4 regions of the Streptomyces sp. NPDC101152 genome follow, and region 2 is predicted to be linked to each of the others. Evidence: riboswitches for the same ligand, from Rfam matches in the RefSeq annotation. Region 2 holds a riboswitch; each other region holds the start of a gene.
What was found. Region 2 has a riboswitch for S-adenosylmethionine ahead of ACIRVK_RS36950 (putative leader peptide). Riboswitches for the same ligand answer to the same signal wherever they lie in the genome.
Positions count from the first base shown of each region.

Region 1: another riboswitch for S-adenosylmethionine. It lies ahead of thrC (threonine synthase); the one in region 2 lies ahead of ACIRVK_RS36950 (putative leader peptide).
Region 3: another riboswitch for S-adenosylmethionine. It lies ahead of ACIRVK_RS10615 (amino acid ABC transporter permease); the one in region 2 lies ahead of ACIRVK_RS36950 (putative leader peptide).
Region 4: another riboswitch for S-adenosylmethionine. It lies ahead of ACIRVK_RS18235 (aminotransferase class V-fold PLP-dependent enzyme); the one in region 2 lies ahead of ACIRVK_RS36950 (putative leader peptide).

Region 1 covers NZ_JBIWPO010000052.1:15,703-23,064, forward strand. Annotated here, with positions in the region: gene ACIRVK_RS37980 (trehalose-6-phosphate synthase) at 1-471, opposite strand, end outside; gene ACIRVK_RS37985 (glucosyl-3-phosphoglycerate synthase) at 556-1,500, opposite strand; SAM riboswitch class I at 1,629-1,783, shown strand; gene thrC (threonine synthase) at 1,802-3,091, shown strand; gene ACIRVK_RS37995 (MoaD/ThiS family protein) at 3,147-3,422, shown strand; gene ACIRVK_RS38000 (cold-shock protein) at 3,865-4,071, shown strand; gene groL (chaperonin GroEL) at 4,496-6,118, shown strand; gene ACIRVK_RS38010 (NADH:flavin oxidoreductase) at 6,305-7,362, shown strand, end outside.
Region 2 covers NZ_JBIWPO010000048.1:24,764-32,125, reverse strand. Annotated here, with positions in the region: gene ACIRVK_RS36965 (Tat pathway signal sequence domain protein) at 1-896, shown strand, start outside; gene rutA (pyrimidine utilization protein A) at 898-1,983, opposite strand; gene ACIRVK_RS36955 (SpoIIE family protein phosphatase) at 2,153-5,053, shown strand; SAM riboswitch class IV at 5,123-5,233, shown strand; gene ACIRVK_RS36950 (putative leader peptide) at 5,266-5,382, shown strand; partial or broken gene ACIRVK_RS36945 (ABC transporter ATP-binding protein) at 5,538-6,368, shown strand; gene ACIRVK_RS36940 (helix-turn-helix domain-containing protein) at 6,440-7,291, shown strand; gene ACIRVK_RS36935 (VOC family protein) at 7,338-7,362, shown strand, end outside.
Region 3 covers NZ_JBIWPO010000006.1:186,821-194,182, forward strand. Annotated here, with positions in the region: gene ACIRVK_RS10590 (LLM class flavin-dependent oxidoreductase) at 1-746, opposite strand, end outside; gene ACIRVK_RS10595 (putative leader peptide) at 823-942, opposite strand; gene ACIRVK_RS10600 (GNAT family N-acetyltransferase) at 970-1,695, opposite strand; gene ACIRVK_RS10605 (transporter substrate-binding domain-containing protein) at 1,777-2,805, opposite strand; gene ACIRVK_RS10610 (amino acid ABC transporter ATP-binding protein) at 2,870-3,667, opposite strand; gene ACIRVK_RS10615 (amino acid ABC transporter permease) at 3,664-4,644, opposite strand; SAM riboswitch class IV at 4,970-5,079, opposite strand; gene ACIRVK_RS10620 (glutathione S-transferase C-terminal domain-containing protein) at 5,145-6,008, opposite strand; gene ACIRVK_RS10625 (putative leader peptide) at 6,144-6,254, opposite strand; gene ACIRVK_RS10630 (ABC transporter ATP-binding protein) at 6,314-7,362, opposite strand, start outside.
Region 4 covers NZ_JBIWPO010000012.1:57,880-65,241, forward strand. Annotated here, with positions in the region: gene ACIRVK_RS18225 (cytochrome bc complex cytochrome b subunit) at 1-307, shown strand, start outside; gene trpD (anthranilate phosphoribosyltransferase) at 449-1,513, shown strand; SAM riboswitch class IV at 1,589-1,705, shown strand; gene ACIRVK_RS18235 (aminotransferase class V-fold PLP-dependent enzyme) at 1,847-3,208, shown strand; gene ACIRVK_RS18240 (Lrp/AsnC family transcriptional regulator) at 3,225-3,506, opposite strand; gene ACIRVK_RS18245 (rhomboid family intramembrane serine protease) at 3,503-4,237, opposite strand; gene ACIRVK_RS18250 (hypothetical protein) at 4,404-4,643, shown strand; gene ACIRVK_RS18255 (NYN domain-containing protein) at 4,680-6,023, shown strand; gene ACIRVK_RS18260 (NlpC/P60 family protein) at 6,259-7,296, shown strand.

The DNA of each region.
Region 1 (7,362 bases), on a different contig from region 2:
CCCCGGCACCAGCGTCAGGTGGTAGTCCTGCACCAGCACCGCCGCCCCTTCGGCCGCCTCCTCGGCGAGAGCCTCGGCGAACGCGCGGTTGTAGGTCTCGTACGACGCCCACTGACGCCGGAACTCCGCGTCGAAGACCGGCTCCAGCGGGGTCTGGTAGAGCATGTGGTGGACGAACCAGAGCACCGAGTTCGCGATGCCGTTGTACGCGTCGGCGTGCACGTCGGCCGACACGGCGAGCATCCGCACGCCCTCCTCGCCGACCCCCTGCCGTACCGCCTCCCGGTCGCCGTCGGACAGCGCGCAGCACACCCACAGCGCACCCGCGTCCGGGCCGATCGCCGAGAGGCCGGAGACCAGCCCGCCGCCGCCCCGTTTCGCGGCCAGCGAGCCGTCCTCCTGAACCTCGTACGAGACCGGGCCGCGGTTGGACGCGACCAGCACCTGATGATCGCCGTGCGTGGAAGCCATACGCCTCAACCTAGCCCGGCCCGGAAACACTCAAACGTATGGCCGGATCACGGCCCCGTCCTGTATACGGACCGCTCCGGCCCGTTACGCGGCCTTGCGCTCCGCGTACTCCGCGATCTCCGCCATGGGTGGCCGCTCCTCCGTGTCCACCGAATAGGTGCGCGGCTCGAAGCCGTCCTCGCCGCGCTCGAACTGGGTGAGCGAGGGGCGGATGAGGTGCCCGCGGGCCAGCCGGAGCTGCGCCGTACGGTAGATGGCGGCGGCCATGCGGCCCAGCGCCTGCCCGTCCTGGTGCCGGTGCTTTCGCACCCCGACGTCGACCTGGGCGAGGGCGTCGAGGCCCACCAGGTGCAGGGCGTCGACCAGCATGCCCAGCTCCACGCCGTACCCGACGGGGAAGGGGAGCTGTTCCAGCAGGCTGCGGCGGGCCGCGTACTCGCCGCCGAGCGGCTGCACGAAACCGGCCAGCTGCGGCCAGTGCATGTTCAGCAGCGGGCGCGCCATCAGCTCGGTGACCCGGCCGCCCTGGCCGGTCGCGCCGGCGAGCGGACGGTCGTACATGCCCTTGACCAGGTCGATCCCCGGGTCGGTGAGCAGCGGACCGACGATCCCCGACACGAAGTCGGAGGAGAACTCCTTCAGGTCGGCGTCGATGAAGCAGACGATGTCTCCGCTCGTGACCAGCAGGGAGCGCCACAGCACCTCGCCCTTGCCGGGGACGGCCGGGAGGCGGGGCAGGATCTCGTCGCGGTGGACGACCCGCGCACCCGCCGACGAGGCGACCGCGGACGTGCGGTCGGTGGAGCCCGAGTCGACGACGACGATCTCGTCGACCAGGGGGACCTGCTGCATCAGGTCATGACGGATGATCGCGACGATGTCGCCGACCGTCTCCTCCTCGTTCAGCGCGGGCAGCACGACGGACACCGTCTGGCCCGTGCGCTGCTTGGCGGCCAGGATCTGGTGGAGCGGGCGGTCGGTGACGGACCAGGAGCGGGTGCTCAGCCAGCGCTCGACTTCCTCCAGCACGTTGGCGGCTCCTCACGTTTGTCTCGCGGTTCGGACGACTATCTCAACTGTCCTGGCCTTCGGTTACAGTCTTGAGCAACGTCGGTGACCATCGCATGTCCGAGGTCGTTGAACGTACAACCGAATACCGCTCATCCAGAGGGGCAGAGGGATACGGCCCGATGAAGCCCCGGCAACCCTCCAGCCGGTCTCGTGGATCAATGTTGATCATCACGCGAGGCTCCCGGCTAGGGAAGGTGCCAAATCCGTCTCACGGCGAGATGCGTCGTGAGGAAGATGAGGAGAAAGGGCCTCGCCTCACATGGCTGCGCAGACTGTTGCAAGCACCACCGACACCACCACCGTCGACCTCGGCCCCGCCGCGGCGCTCAGCTGCCGCGAATGCGGCCACCGGGTGCCCCTCGGCCCGGTCTTCGCCTGCGAGGAGTGTTTCGGCCCGCTGGAGATCGCGTACGACTTCTCGGGCTACGACGCCGAGGAGCTCCGCAAGCAGATCGAGGCGGGTCCCGCGAACATCTGGCGCTACGCCCCGCTGCTGCCCGTCCCGGCGGACGTGGCGAGCAAGCCGAACATCAACCCCGGCTGGACCAAGCTCGTGCAGGCCGACAACCTGGCCCGCGAGCTCGGCGTCGACGCCGGCAAGCTCTTCGTGAAGGACGACTCCGGCAACCCGACGCACTCCTTCAAGGACCGGGTCGTCGCCCAGGCCATCGAGGCCGCCCGGGTCTTCGGCTTCACCACCCTCTCCTGCTCCTCCACCGGCAACCTCGCCGGTGCCGTCGGCGCCGCCGCCGCCCGCGCCGGCTTCCGCTCCTGCGTGTTCATCCCGCACGACCTGGAGCAGGGCAAGGTCGTCATGGCCGCGGTCTACGGCGGCGAGCTCGTCGGCATCGAGGGCAACTACGACGACGTGAACCGTTTCTGCTCCGAGCTGATCGGCGACCCGGCCGGCGAGGGCTGGGGCTTCGTCAACGTCAACCTGCGGCCCTACTACGCGGAGGGCTCCAAGACCCTGGCGTACGAGATCTGCGAGCAGCTCGGCTGGCAGCTCCCCGACCAGCTCGTCGTGCCGATCGCCTCCGGCTCGCAGCTCACGAAGATCGACAAGGGGCTCCAGGAGCTGATCAAGCTCGGGCTCGTCGAGGACAAGCCGTACAAGATCTTCGGTGCCCAGGCCGAGGGGTGCAGCCCGGTCTCCGTCGCGTACAAGGCGGGGCACGACGTCGTCCGGCCGCAGAAGCCGAACACGATCGCCAAGTCGCTGGCGATCGGCAACCCGGCGGACGGGCCGTACGTCCTGGACATCGCGCGGCGGACGGGCGGGGCGGTGGAGGACGTCGACGACGAGCAGATCGTCGACGCGATTCGGCTGCTCGCGCGGACGGAGGGGATCTTCGCCGAGACGGCGGGTGGGGTGACGGTGGGCGTCACGCGCAAGCTGATCGAGAACGGTGTCCTCGACCCGACGCTGACGACGGTCGTCCTCAACACGGGGGATGGGCTGAAGACGCTGGATGCGGTGGCCGGGACCGGGTTGACTGCGACCATTCGTCCCAACCTTGACTCGTTCCGTGAGGCTGGGCTCGCGTAACCCGTCTTCGAGCGCCCGCGCCCCCAAAAAAGCCGCACCTGACCGGAGGTTCATCGTGAGCGTCAATGTCCGCATCCCCACCATCCTGCGCACGTACACGGGTGGCCAGGCCGAAGTCACCGCTGAAGGCGGGACCCTCGGCGAGGTCATCGCTGATCTGGAGAAGAAGCACACCGGGATCGCCGCCCGGGTGCTGGACGACCAGGGCAAGCTGCGGCGGTTCGTCAACGTGTACGTGAACGATGACGACGTGCGGTTCGAGCAGGGGCTGGAGACGGCCACCCCGGACGGTGCCGGTGTCTCGATCATCCCCGCCGTGGCCGGCGGCTGACCGAATGACCGAACATTACCTTCGGTAACAGGGATTACCGAGTGTTCATCGAATTGCCCCCTCCGTGCGAGAAACGGAGGGGGCAATTCTGTATGGTTGAGCACGGTACAGTTGGGGAACCTGCCGCCTTCCGCACTCCGAACGCCTGGGAACAGCGGCTCCGGATGCGATGAGAAGTAGCCAAAGTGTGCGCGTCTTTTGCGGCTTATGCGCCCTTTGTGGGGCCCGACTTGCCCTGAATTCGGGCGAATTCTCGCTACATTCCGGACCCCTGCCGTCCAGAATTCTCGTCCGATTGACCTGTTGCAGACGGCAGTTGGACAGATACATTCAGCCGCGGTCGACGCGTTCCGGCGCACGCCCCCAAACCGTGGGGGGTGAGGTCTGACCCGGATCCGCGAAGTGCGGATCTGTGCAAGGGCCAGTAATAGGGGAGTTAGGCATGGCTCAGGGCACCGTCAAGTGGTTCAACGCGGAGAAGGGGTACGGCTTCATCGCGGTCGACGGTGGTGCGGATGTTTTCGTCCACTACAGCGCCATCCAGATGGACGGGTACCGCACCCTGGAAGAGGGTCAGCGGGTCGATTTCGAGATCTCGCAGGGCCAGAAGGGGCCGCAGGCGGACATGGTCCGGCTGGCGACCAGCTGAAGCACGCGCCGGGTAGATAGCAGCGTCGTTCTTCTGTTCTTCGGAGGGCTCGTACCCCATGGGGAGTCATGGGTACGGGCCCTCCGGCATGTCTCCAGGCAGGCCTCGGTGCGTGCGACGGGCATGTCTGCGTCAGGCCGGATCCCGTACGAGTCCTGGCCGGTCTCCCAGAGGCGCTTGCGCCCGCCCGTCACCCGACCACCACCCCTCAACGAGCCCGCTTCGCGGGCGCGCCTTGCACTCGGGCATGCCGAGTGCTAATCATTGGCGTTAGCACTCTGAAGGTGAGAGTGACAAAGAAGGACCGGGTCGGTGAGGCCCGCAGGCCGGGTGGGGCAAGGAACCCATGGGTCGGCGAGCCGTCCGTCGCGGGCGCGGGCGCGGTCCGAAGGAATCACCCCCAGTCCTGGAGGGACCACTTCACATGGCCAAGATCATCGCGTTCGACGAGGAGGCGCGGCGCGGCCTCGAGCGCGGCATGAACCAGCTCGCGGACGCCGTGAAGGTGACGCTCGGCCCCAAGGGCCGCAACGTCGTCCTCGAGAAGAAGTGGGGCGCCCCCACGATCACCAACGATGGTGTCTCCATCGCCAAGGAGATCGAGCTCGAGGACCCGTACGAGAAGATCGGCGCCGAGCTGGTCAAGGAAGTCGCCAAGAAGACGGACGACGTCGCCGGTGACGGTACGACCACCGCGACCGTGCTCGCCCAGGCCCTGGTCAAGGAGGGCCTGCGCAACGTAGCCGCCGGCGCCAACCCGATGGCCCTCAAGCGCGGTATCGAGAAGGCCGTCGAGGCCGTCTCCGGTGCCCTGCTCGAGCAGGCGAAGGACGTCGAGACCAAGGAGCAGATCGCCTCCACGGCCTCCATCTCCGCCGCCGACACCCAGATCGGCGAGCTCATCGCCGAGGCCATGGACAAGGTCGGCAAGGAAGGCGTCATCACCGTCGAGGAGTCCCAGACCTTCGGTCTGGAGCTGGAGCTCACCGAGGGTATGCGCTTCGACAAGGGCTACATCTCGGCGTACTTCGCCACCGACATGGAGCGTATGGAGGCCGTCCTCGACGACCCGTACATCCTGATCGCCAACTCCAAGATCTCCTCGGTCAAGGACCTGCTCCCGCTCCTGGAGAAGGTCATGCAGTCGGGCAAGCCGCTGCTGATCATCGCCGAGGACGTCGAGGGCGAGGCCCTGTCGACCCTGGTCGTCAACAAGATCCGCGGCACCTTCAAGTCCGTCGCCGTCAAGGCCCCGGGCTTCGGCGACCGCCGCAAGGCCATGCTCGGCGACATCGCCATCCTCACGGGCGGCGAGGTCATCTCCGAGGAGGTCGGCCTCAAGCTGGAGAACGCCACCCTCGACCTGCTGGGCAAGGCCCGCAAGGTGGTCATCACCAAGGACGAGACCACCATCGTCGACGGGGCCGGCGCCAGCGACCAGGTCGCGGGCCGCGTGAACCAGATCCGCGCCGAGATCGAGAACAGCGACTCGGACTACGACCGCGAGAAGCTGCAGGAGCGCCTGGCGAAGCTCGCCGGCGGTGTCGCGGTCATCAAGGCCGGTGCCGCCACCGAGGTGGAGCTCAAGGAGCGCAAGCACCGCATCGAGGACGCCGTCCGCAACGCGAAGGCCGCCGTCGAGGAGGGCATCGTCGCCGGTGGTGGCGTGGCGCTCATCCAGGCCTCCTCGGTCTTCGAGAAGCTGGACCTGGAGGGTGACGAGGCGACCGGCGCCAACGCCGTGCGCATCGCGCTCGAGGCCCCGCTGAAGCAGATCGCCGTCAACGCCGGCCTCGAGGGCGGCGTCGTGGTGGAGAAGGTCCGCAACCTCACCCCGGGTCACGGCCTGAACGCCGCGACCGGCGAGTACGTCGACCTGGTCAAGGAAGGCATCATCGACCCGGCGAAGGTGACCCGCTCTGCCCTGCAGAACGCCGCCTCCATCGCCGCGCTCTTCCTCACCACCGAGGCCGTCATCGCCGACAAGCCGGAGAAGGCCGCCGCGCCCGCCGGTGGCGGCATGCCGGGCGGTGACATGGACTTCTGATCTGTCTCGGGGCCCCGGCCCCGGCTGATCGACGTCCTTACGGAGGGCGGTACCTCCTGCTCCGGCGGGGGGTGCCGCCCTTCGGCGTGTCCGGTGTCACAGGCCGGCCGGAAATGCGGTGCAGGGCGCGGTGGTTGACGCTGACGCAGTGTCTATGCGTCTGCACATACCGAGGAGTTTCCCCGCGTGACCGCCACCACCTCCCGCGCCGCCGAGATCCTGTCCCGGCCCACCGCGATCAACGGCCTGACCGTCCCCAACCGCATCGTGATGGCACCGATGACCCGCCAGTTCTCCCCGGGCGGCATCCCCGGCGAGGACGTGGCCTCGTACTACGCCCGCCGGGCCGCCGCCGGCGTCGGCCTGATCGTCACCGAGGGCACGTACGTCGGCCACGAGTCGGCCGGGAACAGCGACCGCGTCCCCCGCTTCAACGGCGCCGAGCAGCTGGCGGGCTGGCAGAAGGTCGCCGAGGCCGTCCACGCGGCGGGCGGAAAGATCGTCCCGCAGCTGTGGCACATCGGCATGGTCCGCGAGGAAGGGCAGGCGCCGTACGCCGACGCGCCCGCCGTCGGTCCGTCCGGCCGCCGCCTCGACGGCACCGAGGGCGCGGGCACGGCCATGACCCAGCGCGACATCGACGACGTCATCGGCGCGTTCGCCGAGGGGGCGGCCGCGGCGGAGCGGATCGGCTTCGACGGCGTCGAACTGCACGGTGCGCACGGCTACCTGATCGACCAGTTCCTGTGGGCCGGCACCAACCGGCGCACCGACGCGTACGGCGGCACCCCCGTCGCCCGGACGAGGTTCGCGGCGGAGATCGTGGCGGCCGTACGGGAGACGGTGTCACCGGAGTTCCCGATCATCTTCCGCTACTCGCAGTGGAAGTCGGACAACTACGACGCGCGGCTCGCCGAGACGCCGGAGGAGCTGGAGGCGGTCCTCTCCCCGCTGGCCGCGGCGGGCGTCGACGCCTTCCACGCGTCCACGCGCCGCTACTGGCTCCCGGAGTTCGAGGGCGCCGACCTCAACCTGGCCGGCTGGACGAAGAAGCTCACGGGCAAGCCTGCGATCACGGTGGGCTCGGTCGGTCTCGACGGCGACTTCCTCCGCGCCTTCGCGGGCGAGGGTTCGCCGACCCGCGGCATCGACGACCTGCTGGACAGCCTGGAGCGCGAGGAGTACGACCTGGTCGCCATCGGCCGCGCGCTGCTCCAGGACCCGGAGTGGGCGGCGAAGGTCCT
Region 2 (7,362 bases):
TCACCGGAACCGCGGTGGGCGACATGGCCTGGGCCGGCATCGCGCTCGGCGCCCTGGCGGGGCGGACCGGGGAACGCCGGTTCCTGACCGGGGCCGTACGGATCGGCGAGTGGATCGAGCGCACCGCCCGCAGCGACCAGCCGCTGGGCGGCTACACGTTCGGGGTGAACGGTGCGAACGAGAAGCAGCCGTTCAGCTCCACCGAGCACAACACCGACCTGGTGGGCCTCTTCGGGCGGCTCGCCCGGCTCACGGGGGACGGCGTGTGGTCGGAGCGGCGAGCCCGGGCGAAGGCCTTCGTCGAGAAGATGTGGGAGCCGTCCGGTGGCTTCTTCTACACCGGTACCAACGACGGCGTGACGGTCAACCGGTCGCCCGTCCCCGAGGACACCCAGACCTGGACCCGCCTCGCCCTCCCCTCCCCCGCCCACACGCGCTCCCTGGACTGGGCGGCGACCCACCTGGCGGTGCTGGACACCGCCGACCGGCCAGGCAGCACGGTGCCGGCCGGGCAGTCGTACGAGGGCGTCACCTTCAGCTCGGCGAGCCTGCTGGCGAACGAGAACGCGCCGATCGCCAGTGGGCAGCCCAAGCCGGACCGCAACGGGGTGTGGTTCGAGGGCACGGCCCACCTGGCACTCGCCCTGCGCGACCGCTGCGCTCCCGGTGACGAGGCGCGCGCCCGGCGGCTGATCGCGTCCCTGGAGCGCGCCCAGGATCTGCTCGGCGTGGGCCAGACCCTCGGGTCCGCGGCGGTGGCCGAGCGGTCGGGTGTCGTGTCGGCCAGCAGTCCGCTCGACACGGGTTTCGGGTTCGGCTACTACCCGTACCGGCACACCGGCGCCACCGCCTGGTACCTGCTCGCGGTGGCACGGGCCAACCCGCTGCGGCCCTGACTCAGTTCGCCGCGACGGTCCGGGCGGAGCGGGAACGCATCAGTGGCCGGATGCGGGTACCGAAGTCCTCGATGCCCTCGAGGAAGTCGTCGAAGACCAGCATGATGCCCTTGGTGCCGGGGACTTCGGCGATCTCGTCCAGCATGCGGGCGACGCTCTCGTACGACCCGACGAGCGTGCCCATGTTGAAGTTGACGGCGCCTTCGGGAGCCACGATGGTGCGGGCGGTGGAGGAGTCGTCGGCGGTGGTGTCCGTGGCCGACTCCCCCGCCATGTAGGCGAGCGCCGCGTGGTCGGCGTGGTCGTGGTAGTCCTGCCACCTGGCCCGCGCGGCCTCGTCGGTCTCGTCCGCGATGACCATGAACAGGGACAGCGCGCCGACGTCACGGCCGCTGTCCCGGGCCGCGTCGACCAGCGCTGCCGTGGTGTCCGCGAAGGCGAGCGGGGTGTTGACCCCGCTGCCGAGGATGAAGTTGTAGTCGGCGTGCTCGGCGGCGAACCGGATCCCGGTGCCGCTCTGGCCAGCGGCGACGATGTCGATGTGCCCGTCCGCCGGGCGGGGTGAGAGCACGCAGTCGTCCATCGTGTAGAACTCGCCCTTGAAGTTGCTGACGCCCTCGCGCCACAGCTCCTTCATGACGGTGACGTACTCGACGGCCCGTGCGTAGCGGTTGCCGAAGTGGGCGTCGCCGGGCCACAGGCCCATCTGGTCGTACTCGCCGGGCGCCCAGCCGGTGACGATGTTGACGCCGAAGCGGCCGGGGGCGATGGAGTCGACCGTCACGGCCATCCGGGCGACGATGGCCGGCGGCAGGGCGAGGATCGGGGTCGAGGCGTAGAGCCTGATGCGATCCGTCACCGCCGCAAGGCCGGCCATCAGGGTGAACGACTCGAGACAGTGGTCCCAGAACTCCGTCTCGCCGCCGAAGCCCTTGAGTTTGATCATCGACAGGGCGAAGTCGAGGCCGTGCTCCTCGGCCTTCTGCACGACGGCCTTGTTCAGCTCGAAGGTCGGCAGGTACTGCGGCGAGCTCTTGGAGATGAGCCAGCCGTTGTTGCCGATGGGGATGAAGACACCGATGTCCATGCCGCTCCTCATGATCAAAAGCCTGCCCGTGGGTGGGCACGGTACACGGCCGGTATTGCGACAACTTGCCGACGCCGGTGGCTTGTTGGGAAGGAACGGTGACGGGATGCCGCCGGTCGGAATCTGTGAAGCAGGTTTCGACCGGTAACAGGAACGATAGGTTCCCACCATGAACGCGCGGCTCGCTCTCCTCGGCACGGTCTCCCCCGGTGTGACGGAGAGCGAGGTCTTCCGGCTGGCCCTCGGTCAGGCGGTGGGCGAACTGAGCGGCCTCGGCGGCACCATGCACCTGCGCGGCCCGATGTCGGCCTTGCGCCTGGTGTCTTCGGTGGGGCTGCCGCCCGCCCTCACCCGCTCCTGGGAGATCGTCGACCAGGAGGGGCCGCTGGCCCCGGCCCGCGCCCTCCAGCAGGGCGAGGGTGTCTGGGTACCGCACGCCGCCCCGGGCACCGCGGCCGAACCGGCCTGGCCCGGAACGGGTCTCGCCGCGCTGCCGGTGTTCAGCGGCAGACGCAGCATCGGCGCGCTGACCGTCCTGGCGGGCGACCGGGGCGAACCCACCCCGCAGCACTGGGACTTCCTGCGGAACGTCGTCGCGTGGGCCGAGGACCGCATGGCCCAGGCTCCGCCGGCGTCCGGGCCCGCGCAGCCGGAGCTGAACGGCGAGCGCCTGCGGCACGCCCTCAAGGAGGTCCAGGTCGGCTCCTGGGACTGGGACATCCGGGGCGGCGAGCTGATCTGGGACGAGGCGGCCCTGGAGTTGTACGGGACACGGCCCGCCGACTTCACCGGAAAGATCGAGAACTGGATGCGGATCGTCCACCCGGACGACCTGGCCCCGACCCTCGCGGCGGCCCAGCGCGCGATCCTCGACCACAGCGTCTACGAGGCCGAGTACCGGGTACGGCGGCTGGACGGCACCTGGGGCTGGACCCAGGCACGCGGCCGGGCCACGTACGACGAGAACGGCGAGCCGCTGCGGATGGTCGGGGTGGGCTGGGAGAGCAACGAGTCGCGCACCGCACGCGACGCGCTCAGCCGGGCCCTGAGACACATGAGCGACGGTTTCATCGCCGTGGACGACGAGTGGCGGATCACCTTCGCCAACCTGGAGGCGGAACGTTTTCTGGGCTTCTCCGAGGAGGAGCTGTTCGGCCGTCTGCTGTGGGACCTGCCGGCCGCGCGGGACGTCCCGGGGCTCAGGAGCGGCTGCCTGGAGGCGGCGGCCGAGGAGAAGCCGGCCGGCTTCGACGTCGTCGTGCCGGACTGCGGGCGGCGGCTGCACCTGCGGCTGGTGCCGGGGCCCGACGGGCGCACCCTGTACTTCCAGGACGTCACCGAGAAGCGGCGGCTGGCGGAGGAACGGCAGTCGGCGGAGCGGGCGGCGGCCGAACGGTCCGCCCGGCTCGCGGAGTTGACCGCGGAGCTGGCCAAGGCGACGACCTCGCGGGACGTGGTGGAGGTGGTCGCCCGGCGGGTGCTGCCGCCGTTCTCCGCCGCCGGGCTGCTGGTGCAGGTCATCGAGGACGACGGGATCCACCACGTCGGTGCCGTCGGCTACCCCGACGACTTCGCCGAAGCCCTCGACATCCGCGCCCAGGCGGGGCGCGGCGACCCGGCGTGGGAGGCGATCACCGCCGGCACACCGGTGTTCGTGTCCTCGCCGTCGGAGTTCGCCGCGCGGTACCCCGCGTTGGTCGGCCTGGCGGCCGCCGGCGGCAAGAAGTCCTGGGCGTTCCTGCCGCTGACGGCGTCCGGGCACACCTTCGGGGTCTGCGTGGTCGCCTTCGACCGGCCGCGGCTGCTCACCCACGAGGAACGCGGGCTGCTGGCCACCATCAGCGCCCTGGTCGCCCAGTCGCTGGAGCGGGCGCGCCTCTATGACGCCGAGCACACCCGGTCCCGCGAGCTCCAGCGCAGTCTGCTCCCGCAGGCCCTGCCCCAGTTGCCGGAGTGCACGGCCGCCGCCCGCTATCTGCCCGCCGGGCCGGGCACCGACGTGGGCGGTGACTGGTACGACCTCATCCCGCTGGCCGGGGGGCGGGTCGCGCTCGTCGTCGGCGACGTCATGGGGCACGGCCTGCCGGAGGCGGCGACCATGGGCCGGCTGCGCACCGCCGTGCATACCCTGGCCGACCTCGAACTGCCGCCCGACGAGATCATGGGCCACCTCAACGACATCGTGGGCGGCATGGGCGAGACCTCGTACGTCACCTGCCTCTACGCGGTCTACGACGCGACCACCCGCGTCTGTTCGATCGCCCGCGCCGGACATCCGCCGCCGGCCCTGGTCCGCCCCGACGGCACCGTGCACTTCCCGGCGCACGAGGCCGACCCGCCGCTGGGCGCGGCGGAACCGCCGTTCGAGACGGCCGAGTTGGAGGTGCCCGAGGGCAGTCTGCTGGTGCTGTACACGGACGGTCTGGTCGAGTCGGCGAAGCGGGAGATCGACGAGGGGATGGCGGAGCTGGCACGGTTGCTGGGCACGGCCCACGCGGACGGCACCGGCGCGGATCTCGAGCGGCTGTGCGACACGCTGACGGCCGGTCTGCTGCCCACCGGTCAGCAGGCGGCCGACGACGCGGCGTTCCTCGTCGCCCGCCTGCACGCCCTGGCCGAGGACCGGGTGGCGTCCTGGCCGCTGCCCCTGGACCCGAAGGCGGCCGGCCGGGCCCGCGGGCATGTGCGCGAGCAACTGGCCGCCTGGGACCTCGACGGCCTGACCGCCACCACCGAACTGCTGGCCAGCGAGCTCGTCGGCAACGTCGTGCGGCACGCCAGGGGCCCGGTCCGGTTGCGGCTGCTGTACGGCGCGGGGCTGGTGTGCGAGGTGTACGACGGCAGCCAGACGATGCCCCGGATCCGCCGCGCGACGGAGACCGACGAGGGCGGCCGGGGACTGCAGCTGATCTCGGCGCTCTCCGCGCGGTGGGGCGCCCGCTACACACCGACCGGCAAGTGCATCTGGGCCGAGCAGGCGCTGCCCGACGGCAGCGAGGAAGAAGGCGCCGACGCACTGGAGTTGATGTTCTCGGGCGGGCTCGACGAGGACTGGGAGGCCCTGATCTGAGCACGGCCGTCCCACCCTCGGCAGGGACGTGATTGACGGACAGCGGTCTGGCTCCGTATGGCCGTGACCGGCATCGAGTGTCAGCGTCAAGCCCTGGCTCGCCGACCGGCAACCCTCCCGACGCGGTGGGATGCTCCAGGTGAAAGCCCGGCAGAGTCGCCGACTCTGCAAGCGCGTCGCCCCATGACCCGGGGCCGAGAACGCAGGCCGGTGTGCGACAGAGCAGCGACCTGAGCACCTCCGTCGCGGCCGCCGTGTTCTTCTCCCGGTTCTCGCGCCGGCGCCACATCGATCTGCAGCGGTTCGCCGGCTGTCTGTGTAGCCGCTGACCCTTTTCCCGCCGTCCTGACGTCATCCGCCGTCGGCGGCAGTGCCTTCGCGCACCGGCGTCACCTCCGGCACCCTTCTTCCCCTCCTTCAACGCACGTTGTTCGCCCGCACGTCCGTGGCCCCTACTGACACGTGCCCGGGCGCTGGACGGCGAATGGGCCCGGCAGCGATGACCGACGAACAGGAAAGCGGTGCGGACGTGACCGCAGCACTGCTGGAGATCCGTGGCCTGACGGTGTCGTACGGCACCCGTGGGGGCCGCGTGCAGGCCGTGCGGGGCGTGGACCTGGACGTGTGCCCGGGTGAAGTGACCGCGGTGGTCGGCGAGTCGGGGTCCGGCAAGAGCACGACCGCGCACGCGATCACCCGGCTGCTCGCGGCCAACGGCCGGATCGACGCGGGCTCGGTGCGCTTCGGCCGGCACGAGCTGACCGAGCTGACCGAGCTGACCGAGGCGGAGCTGCGCACGGTGCGCGGGGCACGGATCGGTCTGGTCCCGCAGGAGCCGACAGTGTCGCTCAACCCGGTCAAGCGCATCGGGGAGCAGGTCGCCGAGGTGCCGCGCATCCACGGTCTGGCGAGCCGCCGTTCCGCGCCCACGGAGGCGATCGCGGTCCTCGAGCAGGCCGGGCTGCCCGATCCGGCGACCCGGGTCCGGCAGTACCCGCACGAACTGTCCGGCGGGATGCGGCAGCGCGCCCTGATCGCCATCGCGGTCGCCGCGAATCCGGAGGTGATCATCGCCGACGAGCCGACCAGCGCGCTCGACGTCACCGTGCAGCGGGTCATCCTCGACCATCTCCGGTCGCTGACCGAGGAGTTGGGCACGGCGATCCTGCTGGTCACCCATGATCTGGGGGTCGCGGCCGACCGGGCGCAGCGGCTGGTGGTCATGTCACAGGGGCAGGTCGTCGAGTCCGGTCCGACCAGGGACGTCCTGGACGACCCACAACACGCCTGCACACGGCAGCTGTTGGCCAACGCGCGGCGCACCGAGTGGACCTGCCCTGACGCCGGCGCCGAGAGTGCCGGCGGGCGGCGCGGCACAATGGCCGTATGGGCGCCGAGATCGTGGACGAGGCGGTACGGGTGGCGCCGGCGCCGCCCCTGCGGGGACTGGTGGGGTGGTACTCCGGCTACCGGCAGCGCGGCATCCCGGCCGCGACGCACCGCGGGCTGCCCTCGCCATGGCTGACGCTGATCCTGACCCTGGACGAGCCGCTGAGCATCGCCGCCCATCCCGATCCGGGAGCCGCCCCCGGCGACTACCCGACCCTGCTGGGCGGGCTGCACACCTCGCCCGCCCTCATCCGCGTCCCCGGCCGGCAGTCGGGCGTCCAGCTCGCGATCAATCCGCTCGGCGCCCGCGTCCTGCTCGGGCTGCCCGCGGGCGAGCTGGCGGGGATCGACGTCCACGCCGACGACGCCCTCGGCGCCGATGTGAGCGAGGTGCACGACAGGCTGCGCGAGGCATCCGGCTGGCCCGCCCGCTTCCGCGTCCTCGACCAGTGGCTGCTGGCCCGGATGACTGGCCACGGTCACGGCCACATGCCCGCCGCACCCCTCGCGGAGGCCTGGCGGCGGCTGCTGTCCACCGGCGGCCGGATCCGCGTGGACGAACTCGCCGCCGCGACCGGCTACAGCGACCGTCACCTGCGCAACCGTTTCCGCGCGGAGATCGGCCTCACCCCGAAGGCGGCCGCCCGGGTCGTCCGCTTCGACCTCGCCCGGCGCCGTCTGGCCCGGCTTCCCGGCCAGAGCGATCTCGCGGGTCTGGCCGCCGACTGCGGTTACGCGGACCAGTCGCACCTCGACCGGGAGTTCGCGGCGCTGGCCTCCTGCACGCCGAGCGCGTGGCTGGCGCAGGAGTTCCGAAACATCCAATCCGGGCACCATCCGCCCGCGTGACGCTGATGGGGTACGGCCGAATCCCAGCACCGAAAGGCCCGCCGTCATGACCGACACCGCCAAGCAGCCGC
Region 3 (7,362 bases), on a different contig from region 2:
AGCCGGTAGGGGACGGTCTGGTGGGCGAGGGAGGTCACCAGCGGCTGGCCCTGCGGCGGACGCGGCGTGATGGAGGGGCCCTTGACGCTGAAGTGCCTGCCCTCGAAGTCGATGTAGTGCAGCTTGTCGCGGTCGATGAAACGGCCGGTGGCGACGTCCCGGATCTCCGCGTCGTCCTCCCAGCTGTCCCAGAGGCGGCGCACGACCTCGACGTGGTCGGCGGCCTCGTCGAAGAGTTCGGTCAGCCGGTCCTGCCCGGCCGGGCTCTGCAGTTCGCCCAGGTCGATCGGCGGGAAGGTGCGGCGGCCGAAGTGGTCGGCCTCGTGCGGCCGGGCGGAGATCTGCACCCGCAGGCCCGCGCGGCCGGTGCTGACGTAGTCCAGGGTGGCGATCGCCTTGGAGATGTGGAAGGGCTCGGTGTGGGTGGCGATCACCGTCGGGACCAGGCCGATGTGCCGGGTCAGGGGCGCGATGCGGGACGCGGTCAGTACGGCGTCGAGGCGGCCGCGGACCTGGTCGGTGCGGCCGTCGGGCTCGCCGAAGAGCGAGGACTGCAGACCGAGGCCGTCCTCGAAGGTGACGAAGTCGAGCAGGCCGCGCTCGGCCTCGGCGACCAGGCCGGCCCAGTAGCCGGCGGTGAACAGGTCACGGGGGCGGGCGACTTGCTCGCGCCAGGAGGCGGGATGCCAGCCGGTGCCGTCGAGCGCGACGGCCAGGTGCAGAGGAGAAACGGGAGTCGAGGACACTGGGGTGCCTTCCTGGAGGTCCGTACGAGATCGCCGGCCCGCGGGAGTCGGGGCGCACGGCGCTGGAGAAACGGGGTCAGGAGCTACAGAGGGAGCCGGCCACGCGCTGCAGGTCGATGTGGGGCCGGGAGTGGAGGCGGACGGCGCTGAGTACACGTGTCACGTACCGCACCTCCGTTCCGGACGGTCCGACCACTTCCCTTCGACAAGGACAACGGCACGGTCATGCCGTTTCTTCCAGCGCCGCGGCCCCGGTGTACCGGACGAGCGAGATCTCCGTACGGGTGCGCAGGGTGAAGCCGATCGACTCGTACAGCCGGATCGCGTCGGTGTTGTCGGCGCGGGCGTGCAGGAAGGGGCGTTCGCCGCGTTCCTTGATGCCGGCCGCGACCGCGCGGACCAGGCGGGTGGCCAGGCCGCGGCCCCGATGTCCGGGGTCGGTGCACACGGCGCTGATCTCGGTCCAGCCCGGCGGATGGAGGCGCTCGCCGGCCAGGGCGACCAGCCGGCCGCGGTGGCGGATGCCGAGGTAGGTGCCCAACTCGACCGTGCGGGGCAGATAGGGTCCGGGCTCGGTGCGGGCGACGAGGTCGAGGATCTCGGGCACGTCCGCGCGGCCCAGCCGCACGGCCTCCGGGTCGGGCTCGGCACGCAGGGAGGTGTCCACCAGTTGGACGCCCTGTCCGGTGCCGATGATCTCCCAGCCGTCCGGTGCCTCGGTCAGGCCCCGCACCGGGGCGGTGCCGCCGGGTCCGACGAGGGTCGCCAGGTCGGCCCAGTCCTGGCGGTCGTCGGTGCCGGAGACGGCGTGGAAGGGGGCCACGTCGGGCTGGTAGCGGACGGCGTTGCCGACGCGTTCCGCGAAGTGCGCGTGGGGGCCGGTGAGGGCGGCCCAGGCGGGGTTGTCCAGGATGTGGGACGAGGTGGCTTCGACACTGGTGACGGACATCTGTGGCGGTCTCCGGGAGGGGCTGTGCTCTGGGGCTCCGGTGCGCGGGGGCCCGGCGGCCGGGTCCCCGCGCACCACGGGTCAGGAGTTGTCGAGGGGCAGGCCGGGCGGGTTGACCTCGGACGTGGCGACGGCCTCGTTGGAGAGGTTGTACGCCTTGAGCCACTCGGCGTACTGGCCGTTCTTGATCAGGTAGTTGATGGCGTCGGCGAGCGGCTTGGCGAGGCCGCTGTCCTTCTTCGCGGTGGCCGCGATCAGGCCCTGCAGACTCGCGCCGGCGCCGGAGTAGGTACCCGCGGTGCGGGTGGCGTTGGGCGTGTTCGCGACCTGGCGGTTGTGGTAGGCGATACCGGGGTTGGGGCCGAAGTAGGCGTCGATCTTGCCGCTGGACAGGGCCAGGTAGACGCTGTTGCTGTCCTGGAAGTACTTGACGTCGAGCTTCTTGCCCTCCTTGGCCAGCTTCGCCTTCCACTCCAGGAGGATCTTCTCCTGGTTGGTGCCGGAACCCACGGAGACGGTCTTGCCGGCGAGGTTCTCGTAGTTGCCGTCGAAGTTCCAGGTGCTCTTCTTCGGCACGGTGAAGGCGAGGTTGTCCTGCCGGTAGGAGGCGAACTCGTACTTCTTCTTGCGCTCCTCGGTGTCGGTGACGTTGGAGAAGGCCACGTCGACCTTGCCGCTGTCGATGCCGACGAAGAGGTTCTCCCAGGTGGAGTTCTTCACCTCGGGCTTCAGGCCGAGGACCGTGGCGACCAGGCGGCCGAAGTCGGGCTCGGCGCCGGTGAGGGTCTTCTGGTCGCTGCCCACGTAGGCCAGCGGCGGGAAGCCGGCCGGCAGGGCGCCGATGCCGATCTCCAGCTTGCCGCTCTTCTTGAGGGAGGCGGGAAGTTCGGCGCTGATGGACTTGACCTCGGCGACCTTGACGGAGGTCTGCTGGGCGGCGCCGTTGGAGACCTGGCCGATTGAGACCTCGCCGGTCTTGGCGGCGGTGTCGGTGGAGGTGGCCGCGTCGCTGTTGCCACCGCAGGCGGCGAGCCCGGTGGCCAGGGAGGCGACGGCGGTCGCCGCGGTGATGCCGCGTATCAGGCTGCGTCGGGTGAAGTGGGTAGACATGGCCGTTCCTTGTCGGTGATGAGAGAGGGGTGGCGTGGGGGGAGGTCTGGGATGCGGCGGGCCGTCAGAGGACCTTGCTGAGGAAGTCCCTGGTGCGCTCGTGCCGCGGGGTGTCGAGGACCTCGGAGGGCGGCCCCTGTTCGACGATCCGGCCGCCGTCGATGAAGACGACCCGGTCGGCGATCTCGCGGGCGAAGCCGATCTCGTGGGTGACGATGACCAGGGTGGTGCCGCTGGTCGCCAGGTCCTTGATGACGGCGAGGACCTCGCCGACCAGTTCGGGGTCGAGGGCGGAGGTGGGCTCGTCGAAGAGGATGACGCCGGGGCGCAGGGCGAGGGCGCGGGCGATGGCGACGCGCTGCTGCTGGCCGCCGGAGAGCTGGCGCGGGTAGGCGGCGGTCTTGTCGGCGAGGCCGACCCGGTCGAGGAGTTCGCGGGCGAGGTCCTGCGCCTCGGTCCGGCCGAGGCGGCCGGTGGCGACCGGGGCGGCGGCCACGTTGTCCAGGACCGTCAGGTGCGGGAAGAGGTTGAAGTTCTGGAAGACGAAGCCGATCCGCCCGCGCTGGGTGAGGATGGCCCGCTCGCTCAGCTCCTTGAGGCGGTCGCCCTGCCGCTTCACCCCGATCAGCTCGCCGTTGATGCTGACGTAGCCGATCTCGGGCTTCTCCAGGTGGTTGATGACCCGCAGCAGAGTGGACTTGCCGGAGCCGGACGGGCCGAGGACGACGGTGACCTCGCCGGGGCGGACGGTCAGGTCGACGCCGTCGAGCACCCGGTGGGTGCCGTACCACTTGTGCACGTCGTGCACCTCGACGGTGGCGGCCTGGACGTCCGCCAGGGGCTCGAGCGTCTTGGCGGTCATACGGCGGCCTCCCGGCGGATGCGGGCCCGCAGACCGGTGAGACCGGTGCGGAGCTTCTGCAGCGGCGTCGGCGGCAGGTTGCGGGTGGCCCCGCGGGCGTAGTGCCGCTCGACGTAGAACTGGATGACGGAGACGACGCTGGTCAGGATCAGGTACCAGACGGTGACGACCAGCAGCAGCGGCACGATGTCGCCGGGGTAGGTGGAGCCCATGGTCTGCGCGGAGCCGAACAGGTCGAGCAGGGAGACGTAGAAGACCAGCGAGGTGCCCTTGATCAGGCCGATGAGCTGGTTGACGTAGTTCGGGATGATCGAGCGCAGCGCCTGCGGGAAGACGATTCTCCGGAACTGGTAGCTCTTCGGCAGGCCCAGCGCCGCGGCCGCCTCGTGCTGGCCCTGGTCGACGGAGAGGATGCCGCCGCGCACCACCTCGGCCGCGTAGGCGGCCTCGTTGAGGCTGAGGCCGATGACGGCGACGACCATGTCGGTGGCGAGTTTCGACTCGTCGAAGGAGAAGAAGGCCGGCCCGAAGGGGACGCCGAGGCTCACCGTCTTGTACAGGGCGCTGAAGTTGTAGAGGAAGATCAGCACCACGATGAGCGGGATGGAGCGCAGCGCCCAGACGTAGGTCCAGCTGACCGCGCGCAGCACGGGGCTCCTCGACAGCCGGGCCAGGGCGAGCAGGATGCCGCCGAGCAGGCCCAGCACCGCACTGTAGGCGGTCACCTGAAGGGTGATCAGCAGGCCGTCGAGGATGGTGGGGCGCAGGAACCAGTAGGCCCACCGGTCCCACTGGTAGAAGGGGTTGGTCACCAGCCCGTGCACGAACTGGGCGACCAGGACCAGGACGACGGCGGTGGCGACCCAGCGTCCGGGGCGCCGCAGCGGGAGAACACGCTGGGCGGCGAGGGGCTTTGACGGCTTGTCGGCGGTGGCCGTCCCGGGAAGCGTGACGGTGGCGCCAGGGGGTTCACTCATGGTGGGCTCCGGCTGGATCGGACACCCCGGACGGCGCGGCGGCATGCGGCGGCGGATGCCATGGCGAGGTACCGGGGGCGGGAAGGACGAGGGCACACCGCGGGGGCGGTGTTCGTCAGGGGGTGCGGGGGCTGTTGGGGAGAGGTCAGCCCCGACAGCGGGCACGGCCCGATGCGGTACACACTGCGCTGTTCACACGGAGCAGATCGACGGCGCGATCGGCGACGAGGAGGTTCGGGTACGGCTGTACGCAGCCCTGCGGGCGGCTCGTGGCCGTCCTGGGAGCTGCGTACATGGCGTCACCGTCACTGTTCCGGCCCTGTGGGCCTCGCGCTTACCGAAAGGTCATCCGGTCCGGTCGTCACCTGGGGCACCCCACCGCGGTGCGAGGGTTGCCGGTCAGCTAGCCAGGGCTTGTCGCTGACGCTCATGACCGTTCTGGTTGTCAGTTAAAACAATGGCTCGAACGTATGTCAACGCCCGTCCGACAGGTGAAACGGCTAACGGGCCGCGTGGGCCGCCCAGTCCAGGATGCGGACGGCCGCGCCGGCGGCCTCCAGACCCTGGCAGCGGGCGTGGTGGCGGGCCTCGATGCCGTCGAGGTCGAGGTGGCGGAGAAAGGCCGGGTGGGCGGTCAGCCGGCGGGCGTAGGCCCACAGGGTGGGGTGGTCGGCGATGCGCTGGACGGCGGCGGCGTCGAGGTGGTGGCGGTGCACGGTGTCGAGGTGCACCAGGGCGACCCACAACTGGACGTCGGCGGCGGTGACTTCGTCGCGGATCAGGTAGGTGCGGCCGACGAGCCAGCGGTCGAGGGCGCCGAGGGTTTCCAGCAGGGTGCCCAGTGCCAGGTCACGTCCCACCGGCTGCCCGCCGGCCGAACCGGCCTGCTGCGCGGCCTGTTCGATCCCCTCCGCGCACATCCGCTCCACGGCCTCGATCTCCGGCTCCGCGGCGCGCGGATGGAGCGGGAGCCGGCCGCCGCCGAAGCGGTGGGCGAGGTCGCGCACGATGTCGGGGGCGTGGGTGCTGACGATCCGTCCGGACCAGTCGTCGCTGAGCACCGGTGCGAGGGCCGGGCCGGTGTAGCGGTGGGCGCTCGCCTCGTACAGCGGGCGCAGCGCCGAGTGGCCGCCCTCGCCACAGTCGGGCACGGCGGGCAGATGGGTGACCGGACAGACGGCGTCCAGACGGAGCAGGCTGTGGGTGACGGCGATGCGCAGGCCGTCGGGACAGGCGGTCGACAGATGGAGGCGGTAGCGGCCGGGAACGGCGTAGTGGCCGCTGCGCGCGTCCCGGCCGATCCGGCCCCGGAAGGCGGGCGCGGGCCGGTCGGACGCGTGGGCGGCGAGCGGTGTGACGGTCATGACTCTCCCCGGGAGCGGGCGCGGACGTACACGCGGCGGAAGCGACGTCGGGCAAGGGAGCAGGGCTCACCCGTGCGCGCCGGACGGGACGGACCACCCCGGTGCGGGGCTCGTCGGCGCGGGAGGGAGCGCGGCTCAGCGCCGGGGGCTGATGGCGCTGCAGACGCGGAGCAGGTCGATGTGACGGCGGGAGGTGAGAAGAGGCGAACGGCCCGCTCGGACAGTGACCGGTGCAAGGCGCCTCATGTTTCCCTACCTGTTCACTAGGATTCCCTCAGTGAGTGTCGATCCGACCGGGACGGACGTCAAGAGGACCGTCCCGCATCGCGGACGCCCGCCGTCCGGAGGTCGGCGCCGGCCGGGTCGTCGTCGGAGAGGAAGCCTCCCGACTGGTGCTGCCAGAGCTTGGCGTAGGCGCCCTGCGCCGTGAGGAGTTCCTGGTGACTGCCCTGCTCGACGATCCGGCCGCGGTCGAGGACCACGAGCCGGTCCATGCCCGCCACCGTGCTCAGCCGGTGGGCCACCACGAGCGCAGTCCGCCCTTCCATCAGGCGCCACAGGGCTTCCTGGACGAGGATCTCGCTCTCGGAGTCCAGCGCGCTGGTGGCCTCGTCGAGCAGCAGGATCGGCGCGTCACGCAGGATCGCGCGGGCCAGGGCGACGCGTTGGCGCTGGCCTCCGGACAGCTTGACGCCCCGCTCGCCGACCATGGTGTCGAAGCCGCTCGGCAGCGCGTCGGCGAACTCGGTGACGTGGGCCGCCTGGGCCGCCCGGCGGATCTCGGCGTCGGTGGCGTCCGGCCGGGCGAAGGCGATGTTCTCCCGCAGGGTGCGGTGGAACATCGCCGGGTCCTGCGGGACGTAGGCGATCAGACCGCGCAGGTCCGCCTGGCGCATCCGGCTGATGTCCTGGCCCGCGACCAGGATCCGGCCCCCGTCGATGTCCATCATGCGCAGCAGGAGCCGCGACAGCGTCGTCTTGCCGCCGCCGGAGCGGCCCACCAGCCCGATCTTCGTCCCGCTGGGCACGTCCAGGTCGAGGCCCTCGAAGAGCGGTTCGCCCCCGTCGTGGGCGAAGTCCACCCGCTCGAAGCGGACCTCGGCGGGCCCCCCCACCAGGGGCTCGGGCGAGGGCGGGTCGAGAACGGTCGGCGGGACCAGCAGCAGTTCGGTGAACTGCGCGGCCTCGGTCATCGAGCTCTCCAGGCGACGGTAGATCTGGTTGAACTCGAACATGATCTTCGTCGCGTTGGTGTAGTAGGTGAAGGCGACCACGACCGCCTCCACCCCGTGCTCGCCGCCGCCGAGGGCGACCGCCAGCACCAGGCCCAGCACATTGGTCAGGACGGACATCG
Region 4 (7,362 bases), on a different contig from region 2:
CCGGGACCGGGACAAGGTGCTGCACGGCCGTGAGTCCGGCATCATCAAGCGCCTGCCGCACGGTGAGTTCATCGAGGTCCACGAGCCGCTCAGTCAGGAGGCGCTGCACACCCTCACGGCGCACGAGCAGTACCGCCCGCACGAGATCGGCCCGACGGTCGACGAGAACGGCGTCGAGCGCAAGGTCAAGGGCTCCGAGAAGCTGCGCGCCAAGCTCAGCGAGGCGTACTACGGCGAGGAGTCCCAGATCCCGAAGCCGACCGTCGAGGAGTACAAGGAGATCACGAGCGGCCACGGCCACCACTGATCACTGCTTGTCGCCGCGCCCGCCACAGCGCGCCAGAAGGGCCCCGTCCGGTGTTCGGACGGGGCCCTTCGGCATGCCCTGAGCTGGATAGGGTGGCCCCACACTCGTTTTTCCCGACCTACGACGACCAGGAGCGGCCGTATGAGCGCTGTGACCCCCGCTGGAGGCGACACCGCGGCGGGCCGTTCCTGGCCCGAGGTACTGAACGCCCTGCTGTACGGCCGCGACCAGAGCGCCGACGCGACGGCCTGGGCGATGGACCAGATCATGCGCGGCGAGGCGACGGACGCGCAGATCGCCGGGTTCGTGGTGGCACTGCGGGCCAAGGGCGAGACGGTCGAGGAGATCAACGGCCTCGTGCGCACGATGTACGAGCACGCCAACGTGATCGAGGTGCCCGGCCGGACGGTGGACATCGTCGGCACCGGTGGCGACGGCGCCAAGACCGTCAACATCTCGACCATGTCGGCGATCGTCGTCGCGGGCACCGGCGCCACGGTCGTCAAGCACGGCAACCGTGCCGCTTCCTCCGCCTCCGGTGCCTCGGACGTGCTGGGCAAGCTGGGCGTCAACCTGGAGTTGAGCCCGCAACGGGTGGCCGAGGTGGCCCAGGAGGCCGGGATCACCTTCTGCTTCGCCATCAAGTTCCATCCGGCGCTGCGTCATGTGGGCGCCGCGCGCGGCCAGTTGGGCATCCGCACGGTGTTCAACATCCTCGGCCCGATGACCAACCCTGCCCGGGTGCGGGCCCAGGCCGTCGGTGTGGCCGACCCGCGCATGGCACCGGTCGTCGCCGGTGTCTTCGCGGAACGCGGCAACTCCTCCCTGGTCTTCCGCGGCGACGACGGCCTCGACGAACTGACGACGACGGCCACCTCCCACGTCTGGGTCGTCCGGGACGGCAAGGTCACCGAGGAGACCTTCGACCCCCGTGACGTCGGCCTCGACCTGGTCCCCGTGGAGGCCCTGCGCGGCGGCGACCCGTCGTTCAACGCGGAGGTCGCCCGGCGGCTGCTCGACGGCGAGATGGGCCCGGTCCGCGACGCCGTGCTGCTGAACTCGGCGGCTGCCCTGGTCGCTCTCGACCCCGGCCCCGGCACCCTGGCCGAGCAGATCCGCGTCGGCATGGCGAAGGCCGCGGAGTCGATCGACTCCGGGTCGGCCAAGCGGGTCCTGGAGCGCTGGGTGGCGGCCAGCAACAAGTAGCCGAACGGCGGTCGCGGTCCCGTATTCCGGACAGGAGTTGCGGGACCGCGATCACGTCACGTACGTTCCTTCCCAGGTCATGAGTGACAGTCATGAGGCCCCGGCCGACTGTCCGGCAACCCTCCGTCCGTGGCGGGGTGCCCCGGGTGAAGACCAGGCCGTAGGCAGCGAGGTCCACGGCAAGCGCGGATCCCTCACACGCCAGGGATCCTGGTCATCGAGGGAGTCCTCCGTGAGCAAGCGAATGCGATAGGGCCGCCGAGCCCCGCCTCCGCGCACCCCTTTCCTCTCTCTTCCCGCATGCCCGCGCATGCCTTCTCACGGGAGTTCCCCATGTCTGTCTCCACCGCTGCCTCCGCCCAGGCTGTTTGTGCCCCGCTGCCCGTTCTGGGCCGGGATGTCACCGTCCCGCTCGTGACGGGCGGCGAAGTCACCTACGCGGCGCTCGACTACGCGGCCAGCGCCCCCGCCCTGCAGCGTGTCTGGGACGACGTGGCCGCCTACGCCCCGTACTACGGCAGCGTCCACCGCGGCGCCGGCTACCTCTCGCAGCTCTCCACCGACCTGTTCGAGAACGCCCGGAAGACGGTGGCCGAGTTCCTCGACTGCCGTGCCGACGACCAGCTGGTGTTCACCCGGTCGACCACCGACTCCCTCAACCTCCTCGCCCGCGCCCTCCCCGCCGACTGCCAGGTCTTCGTCTTCGAGACCGAGCACCACGCCGGCCTGCTGCCCTGGAAGGACACCCGGGTCAGCTACCTCAACGCCCCGCGCACCCCGCAGCAGGCCGTCGAGACGCTGGAGAAGGCCCTCGCCGCCCGCGACCCGTACGGCCCGGCCCTGGTCTGCGTCACCGGCGCCTCCAACGTCACCGGCGAGCTGTGGCCGGTGCGCGAGCTGGCCGCCGCCGCCCACGCGCACGGCGCCCGCATCGTCCTGGACGCCGCCCAGCTGGCTCCGCACCACCCGGTGAGCGTCCGTGACCTCGACGTCGACTGGGTCGCCTTCTCCGGCCACAAGCTGTACGCCCCCTTCGGCTCCGGCGTCCTGGCCGGCCGCGCCGACTGGCTGCGGGCAGCCGACCCCTACCTCGCGGGCGGCGGCGCCAGCCGCAAGGTCACCCGGCGCGAGGACGGGGGAGTGGACGTGGAGTGGCAGGACAGCGCGGCCCGGCACGAGGCGGGCTCCCCGAACGTCATCGGCGCCTACTCCATCGCCTCGGCCTGCAAGGCGCTGACGGAGGCCGGCTTCGACACGCTGGTCGCCCGTGAGCAGCACCTGATCGAGAAGGTCCGCGCGGGCCTGGCGGCGGTGCCGCAGGTGAAGGTGCTGTCCCTCTTCGGTGACGACGCCCCCCGGGTCGGCGTGATCTCCTTCGTCGTCGAGGGCTGGAACAGCTCCCACTTCGCCGCCGCCCTGTCCGCCGAGTACGGCATCGGCGTGCGCGACGGCCTCTTCTGCGCGCACCCCCTCGTCCGCACCCTGCTCGGCAGCGACCCGCAGACCCAGGGCGAGTGCGGCGCCCCGGAGGCCGCGCCCGGCGAGAAGTCCCTGAACGCGATCCGGGTCAGCTTCGGCGCCGGCACCCCGGACGAGCACGTCGAGCGCTTCGTGACCGCCGTCGGGGAACTGGTGACGGAGGGCGCGAAGTGGCAGTACCGCACCGAGGACGGCCGCTGCGTGCCGGCGGTCTGACCTGAGGTACGTCGCCTCAGCTGTCCAGGCCGATCGAGAACGCCGCTTCCAGGTCGTGCTGGGAGTAGGTGCGGAAGGCGACGTGGGTGTCGGTGGCCTCGACGCCGGGGATCTTGCTGATCGAACCCGGGATGACCTCGGCGAGGTCTTCGTGCTGCTTGACGCGGACCATGGCGATCAGGTCGTAGGTGCCGGTGACGGAGAAGACCTCGCTGACGGAGTCCAGCGCGGCGATCCGTTCCGCGATCTCGGGGATCCGGTCCACGCTGGTCTTGATGAGGACGATCGCGGTGATCACGGCTGGTTCTCTCCCTCATGGGCCGGAGCTGGGGCGGCCCTCACTCTAGTCGTACGGCGGAAACGGGCCCACGCGAAGAGGAAGCCCAGGCCGAAGCCCACCAGGTGGGCCAGGTAGGCCACCCCGGGCCCCTGGGCCGCCCGGCCCGCCGCCAGCCACTGCAGGGACGCCCAGAAGGGGAGGACGACCCAGGCGGGGAAGCGCAGGGGCAGGAAGAAGAGGAACGGGAGCAGGCTTGTCACCCGGGCTCCGGGGAAGAGGTACAGGAACGCCCCCAGGACCGCGGAGATCGCCCCGGACGCGCCGACCAGGGACTGCTCGGAGGCGGCGTTGGCGGCCGCGTACCCCAGCAGGGCCAGGTAGCCGCAGCCGACGTAGAAGAGCGTGAACTGCAGGCGGCCCATGCGTTCCTCGGCCATCGCCCCGAAGACGTAGAGGAAGAGCATGTTGCCGAGCAGGTGGACCCAGCTGCCGTGCACGAAGAGGGCGGTGGCCGGGGTCAGGGCCGCCCTGGGCGACCCCGCGAACAGCTGGGCCGGGACCACACCCCACCGGTGGAAGTACGCGCGCTGGGCGGCGAGCAGCGCGTCCCCGGAGCCGTAGGCCGGGTTCAGCCCCGCCGCCGGGCCGGCCAGGAAGAGCAGGCAGCACAGGGCGATCAGCCCGTACGTCACCGGCGCCGAGGGCGTGCGGAGCACTCTGCCGAAGGTCACGTTCCAGTTGCCGATCATGAACACAGAGCATGACGTAACGGGACGCAGCCGCCCAGACCGCCTCGCCGCCGGACAGGCCCTGGGGACGCTCCAGCGGAGGGTCGCTTGCAGGCCGTAGGGTTACGGCCACACGCTCCAGGGAAACTGGCGCGTCACGGACACTAGAAGGAAGAGCACAGTCACGATGACGGTTCCCCTGCCGACCGCCACGACGCGGTGGCGCTGCACCCTCTGCGGCAACCTGACGCGTTTCGACGTGACCCGCTCGTCGAAGGTCGTCGAGTACGTCCACCTCGACCTGGCCGGAGAGCCGAAGGTGGAGGAGCGCGAGGTGGTCAGTGAGACCATCGAGTCGGTGCGCTGCCGCTGGTGCAACGCGGTGGACCAGGTGGAACTCGTGGACAGGCCGGGCGCCGGCTCCTGACCGGGAGCGGCCCCGCACAGTGATGGGGTGTGACGGATGGCGGAGACACAAGGCGGGGGGCCGGGCGACGGCGCCGCCGAGGTGCTCGACCGTCCGCTGCCCGACGGCGTGCGCAGGAGAGTCGTCCAGATCGTCTCGGACGGCTTCGGCGGGCTGACCGTCGCCGAACTGCCCGCCCAGCTGCGGCAGTACGCCCGGTTCGCCCCCAACCGGCGGGCCAAGTTCGCAGGGAACGCCATGGCGGCCGCCCTGGAGAGCGATCCGCTGTTCCGGCAGCGGATCGGGGAGAAGCTCAGAGAGGCCCAGCCGGAACTCGCCGGCGCCCTCGACTCCGGCTCGCCGCCCCCGGCCGCGGATCCGCTCGACGTGGCGGCCGCGGCCTATGTTCTGCGCCCCACAGACTGGGTCAAGCTGGTGACGGCGGCCGGCGAGGAGGCCCAGCGGGCGGACGCCGAGCGGGCCGACGAGGAGAGCCGGGCGGAGCTGGAGCGGCTGCGCGGGGAACTCGCGGCCGCCCGCGACCAGACGCGTGCGGAGACCGAGCGACTGCGCCTGGAGCTGGAGTCGGCCCGCAAGGAGGCCGAGTCGCTGCACCGCAAGCTCCGCGCCGCCCTCAGCGACGTCAAGCGCGGCGAGGCCGCCCTGCGGAAGGTGCAGGGCGAGATCGAGACCGTGCGTGCCGAGGGGCAGGCTCAGGTGTCCGCCGCGGAGAGCGAGTCCCGGCGGCTCAAGGCGCGGCTCGGGGAGGCCGAGGCGGCCCTGGAGGCCACGCGCAGAGCGGCGCGGGAGGGGCGCAGTGTCGAGGACATGCGCGTCCGGCTGCTCCTTGACACCGTTCTGGACGCGGCCCAGGGGCTGCGCCGCGAACTGGCGTTGCCGCCCCTGTCTGCACGGCCCGCCGATTCCGTGGACGCGGTCGAACCGGGACGAATGACCCCGAAGGACATCGCCGCGCGGGCGCTCTCGGAGCACGACCCGGCCATCCTGGACCAGTTGCTGGCCCTGCCCCAGGCGCACTTGGTGGTCGACGGCTACAACGTCACCAAGACCGGCTATCCCCAGATGCCCCTGGAGAAGCAGCGCCTGAGGCTCCTCGGCCAGCTCTCGCAGCTCGCCGCGCAGACGGGCGCCGAGGTGACCTGTGTCTTCGACGGGGCCGAACTGGCGGCTCCGGTGCTGCTGGCGCCCCCGCGCGGCGTGCGGGTGCTGTTCTCCAAGCCGGGAGTCACCGCCGACGAGTTGATCCGCCAACTGGTGCGCGCCGAGCCGCCCGGCCGGCCCGTCATCGTCGCCTCCACCGACCGCGAGGTGGCCGACGGGGTCGCCAAGGCGGGGGCGCGTCCGGTCGCCTCGGCGATGCTGCTGAAGCGCCTGTCCTGACCCCGTCTTCCGCCGCCTGTCGTAAACGTCAATCTCCAGGTTTAATGCCCGATTTGGTGCGATCGTCACGCAACGTAGTGTCAACCCGTCGTGACGCGATGTGAGTTGTGTGCAAAGAATGCATTGCGTGACGGGATTTTTTGGTGTGAGGATTTGATCTGATCACAGGAAGGTCACTAGGGTCTGGCCTCGAACCTCCGAGCGGGTGATCACTCAAAAGAAGGAGTTCACCTCCGTGGCGTCCCATCGTCGACCCAAGCAGCCCAGTCGAGCGCGTGTGACCGTGCTCTCCACCGCAGCTGCTGCCGCCGTTGCCTTCAGCGCCCAGGCCGCCAATGCCGCGCCTAGCGAGAAGCCCTCCAAGGACGAGGTCAAGGCGAAGGTCGACGCGCTCTACTCGGAGGCCGAGCAGGCCTCCGAGCAGCTCAACGGGGCCAAGGAGAAGGAGCAGAAGCTCCAGAAGGAGATCTCCACCATCCAGGACAACGTCGCCCGCGGCCAGCAGGAGCTGAACGCGCTGCGCGACTCCATCGGCCTGGCGGCCGCCGCCCAGTACCGCAGCGGCACCATCGACTCCTCCCTCCAGCTCTTCCTGTCGTCGAACCCGGACGACTACCTGGACAAGGCGTCCACCGCCGACCAGCTCAGCGCCCAGCAGGTCGAGGCGCTGAAGAAGATCCAGGAGAAGCAGCGCGAGCTCGCCCAGGAGCGCGCGGAGGCCTCCGACAAGCTCAAGGACCTCTCCTCCACCCGCACCGAGCTGGCTGCCCGCAAGAGCGCCGTCCAGGGCAAGCTCGCCGAGGCGCAGAAGCTGCTCAACTCCCTGACGTCCGCGGAGCGGGCCGCCCTCAACGCGGCGGACCAGCGGGCCAGCCGCGACGCCAGCCAGCGCGTGGACCTCGGCAACAGCGCCCCCGCCTCGGGCCGGGCCGGCGCCGCCTTCCAGTGGGCGCAGGGCCAGCTCGGCAAGCCGTACGCCTACGGCACCTCCGGTATGAGCACCTTCGACTGCTCCGGCCTCACCTCCAAGGCATACGAGGCGGCCGGCGTCACCATCCCGCGCACCTCCCAGGAACAGGCCAACGCCGGCACCCGGATCTACAGCGCCAGCCAGCTCCAGGTCGGCGACCTCGTGCTCTTCTACGGCGACCTGCACCACGTCGGCCTCTACGCGGGCAACGGCATGGTGCTGCACGCTCCGCGCACCGGCACCGTCGTGCGCTACGAGTCGATGAGCGACATGCCCTTCCAGTTCGGCGTCCGCATCGCCTGACCCTCCGCGTGCCGCCCGAACGGGCGAATTGCGGTGCTTGCCGCTGACCCCGCGCCCCGCCGATGA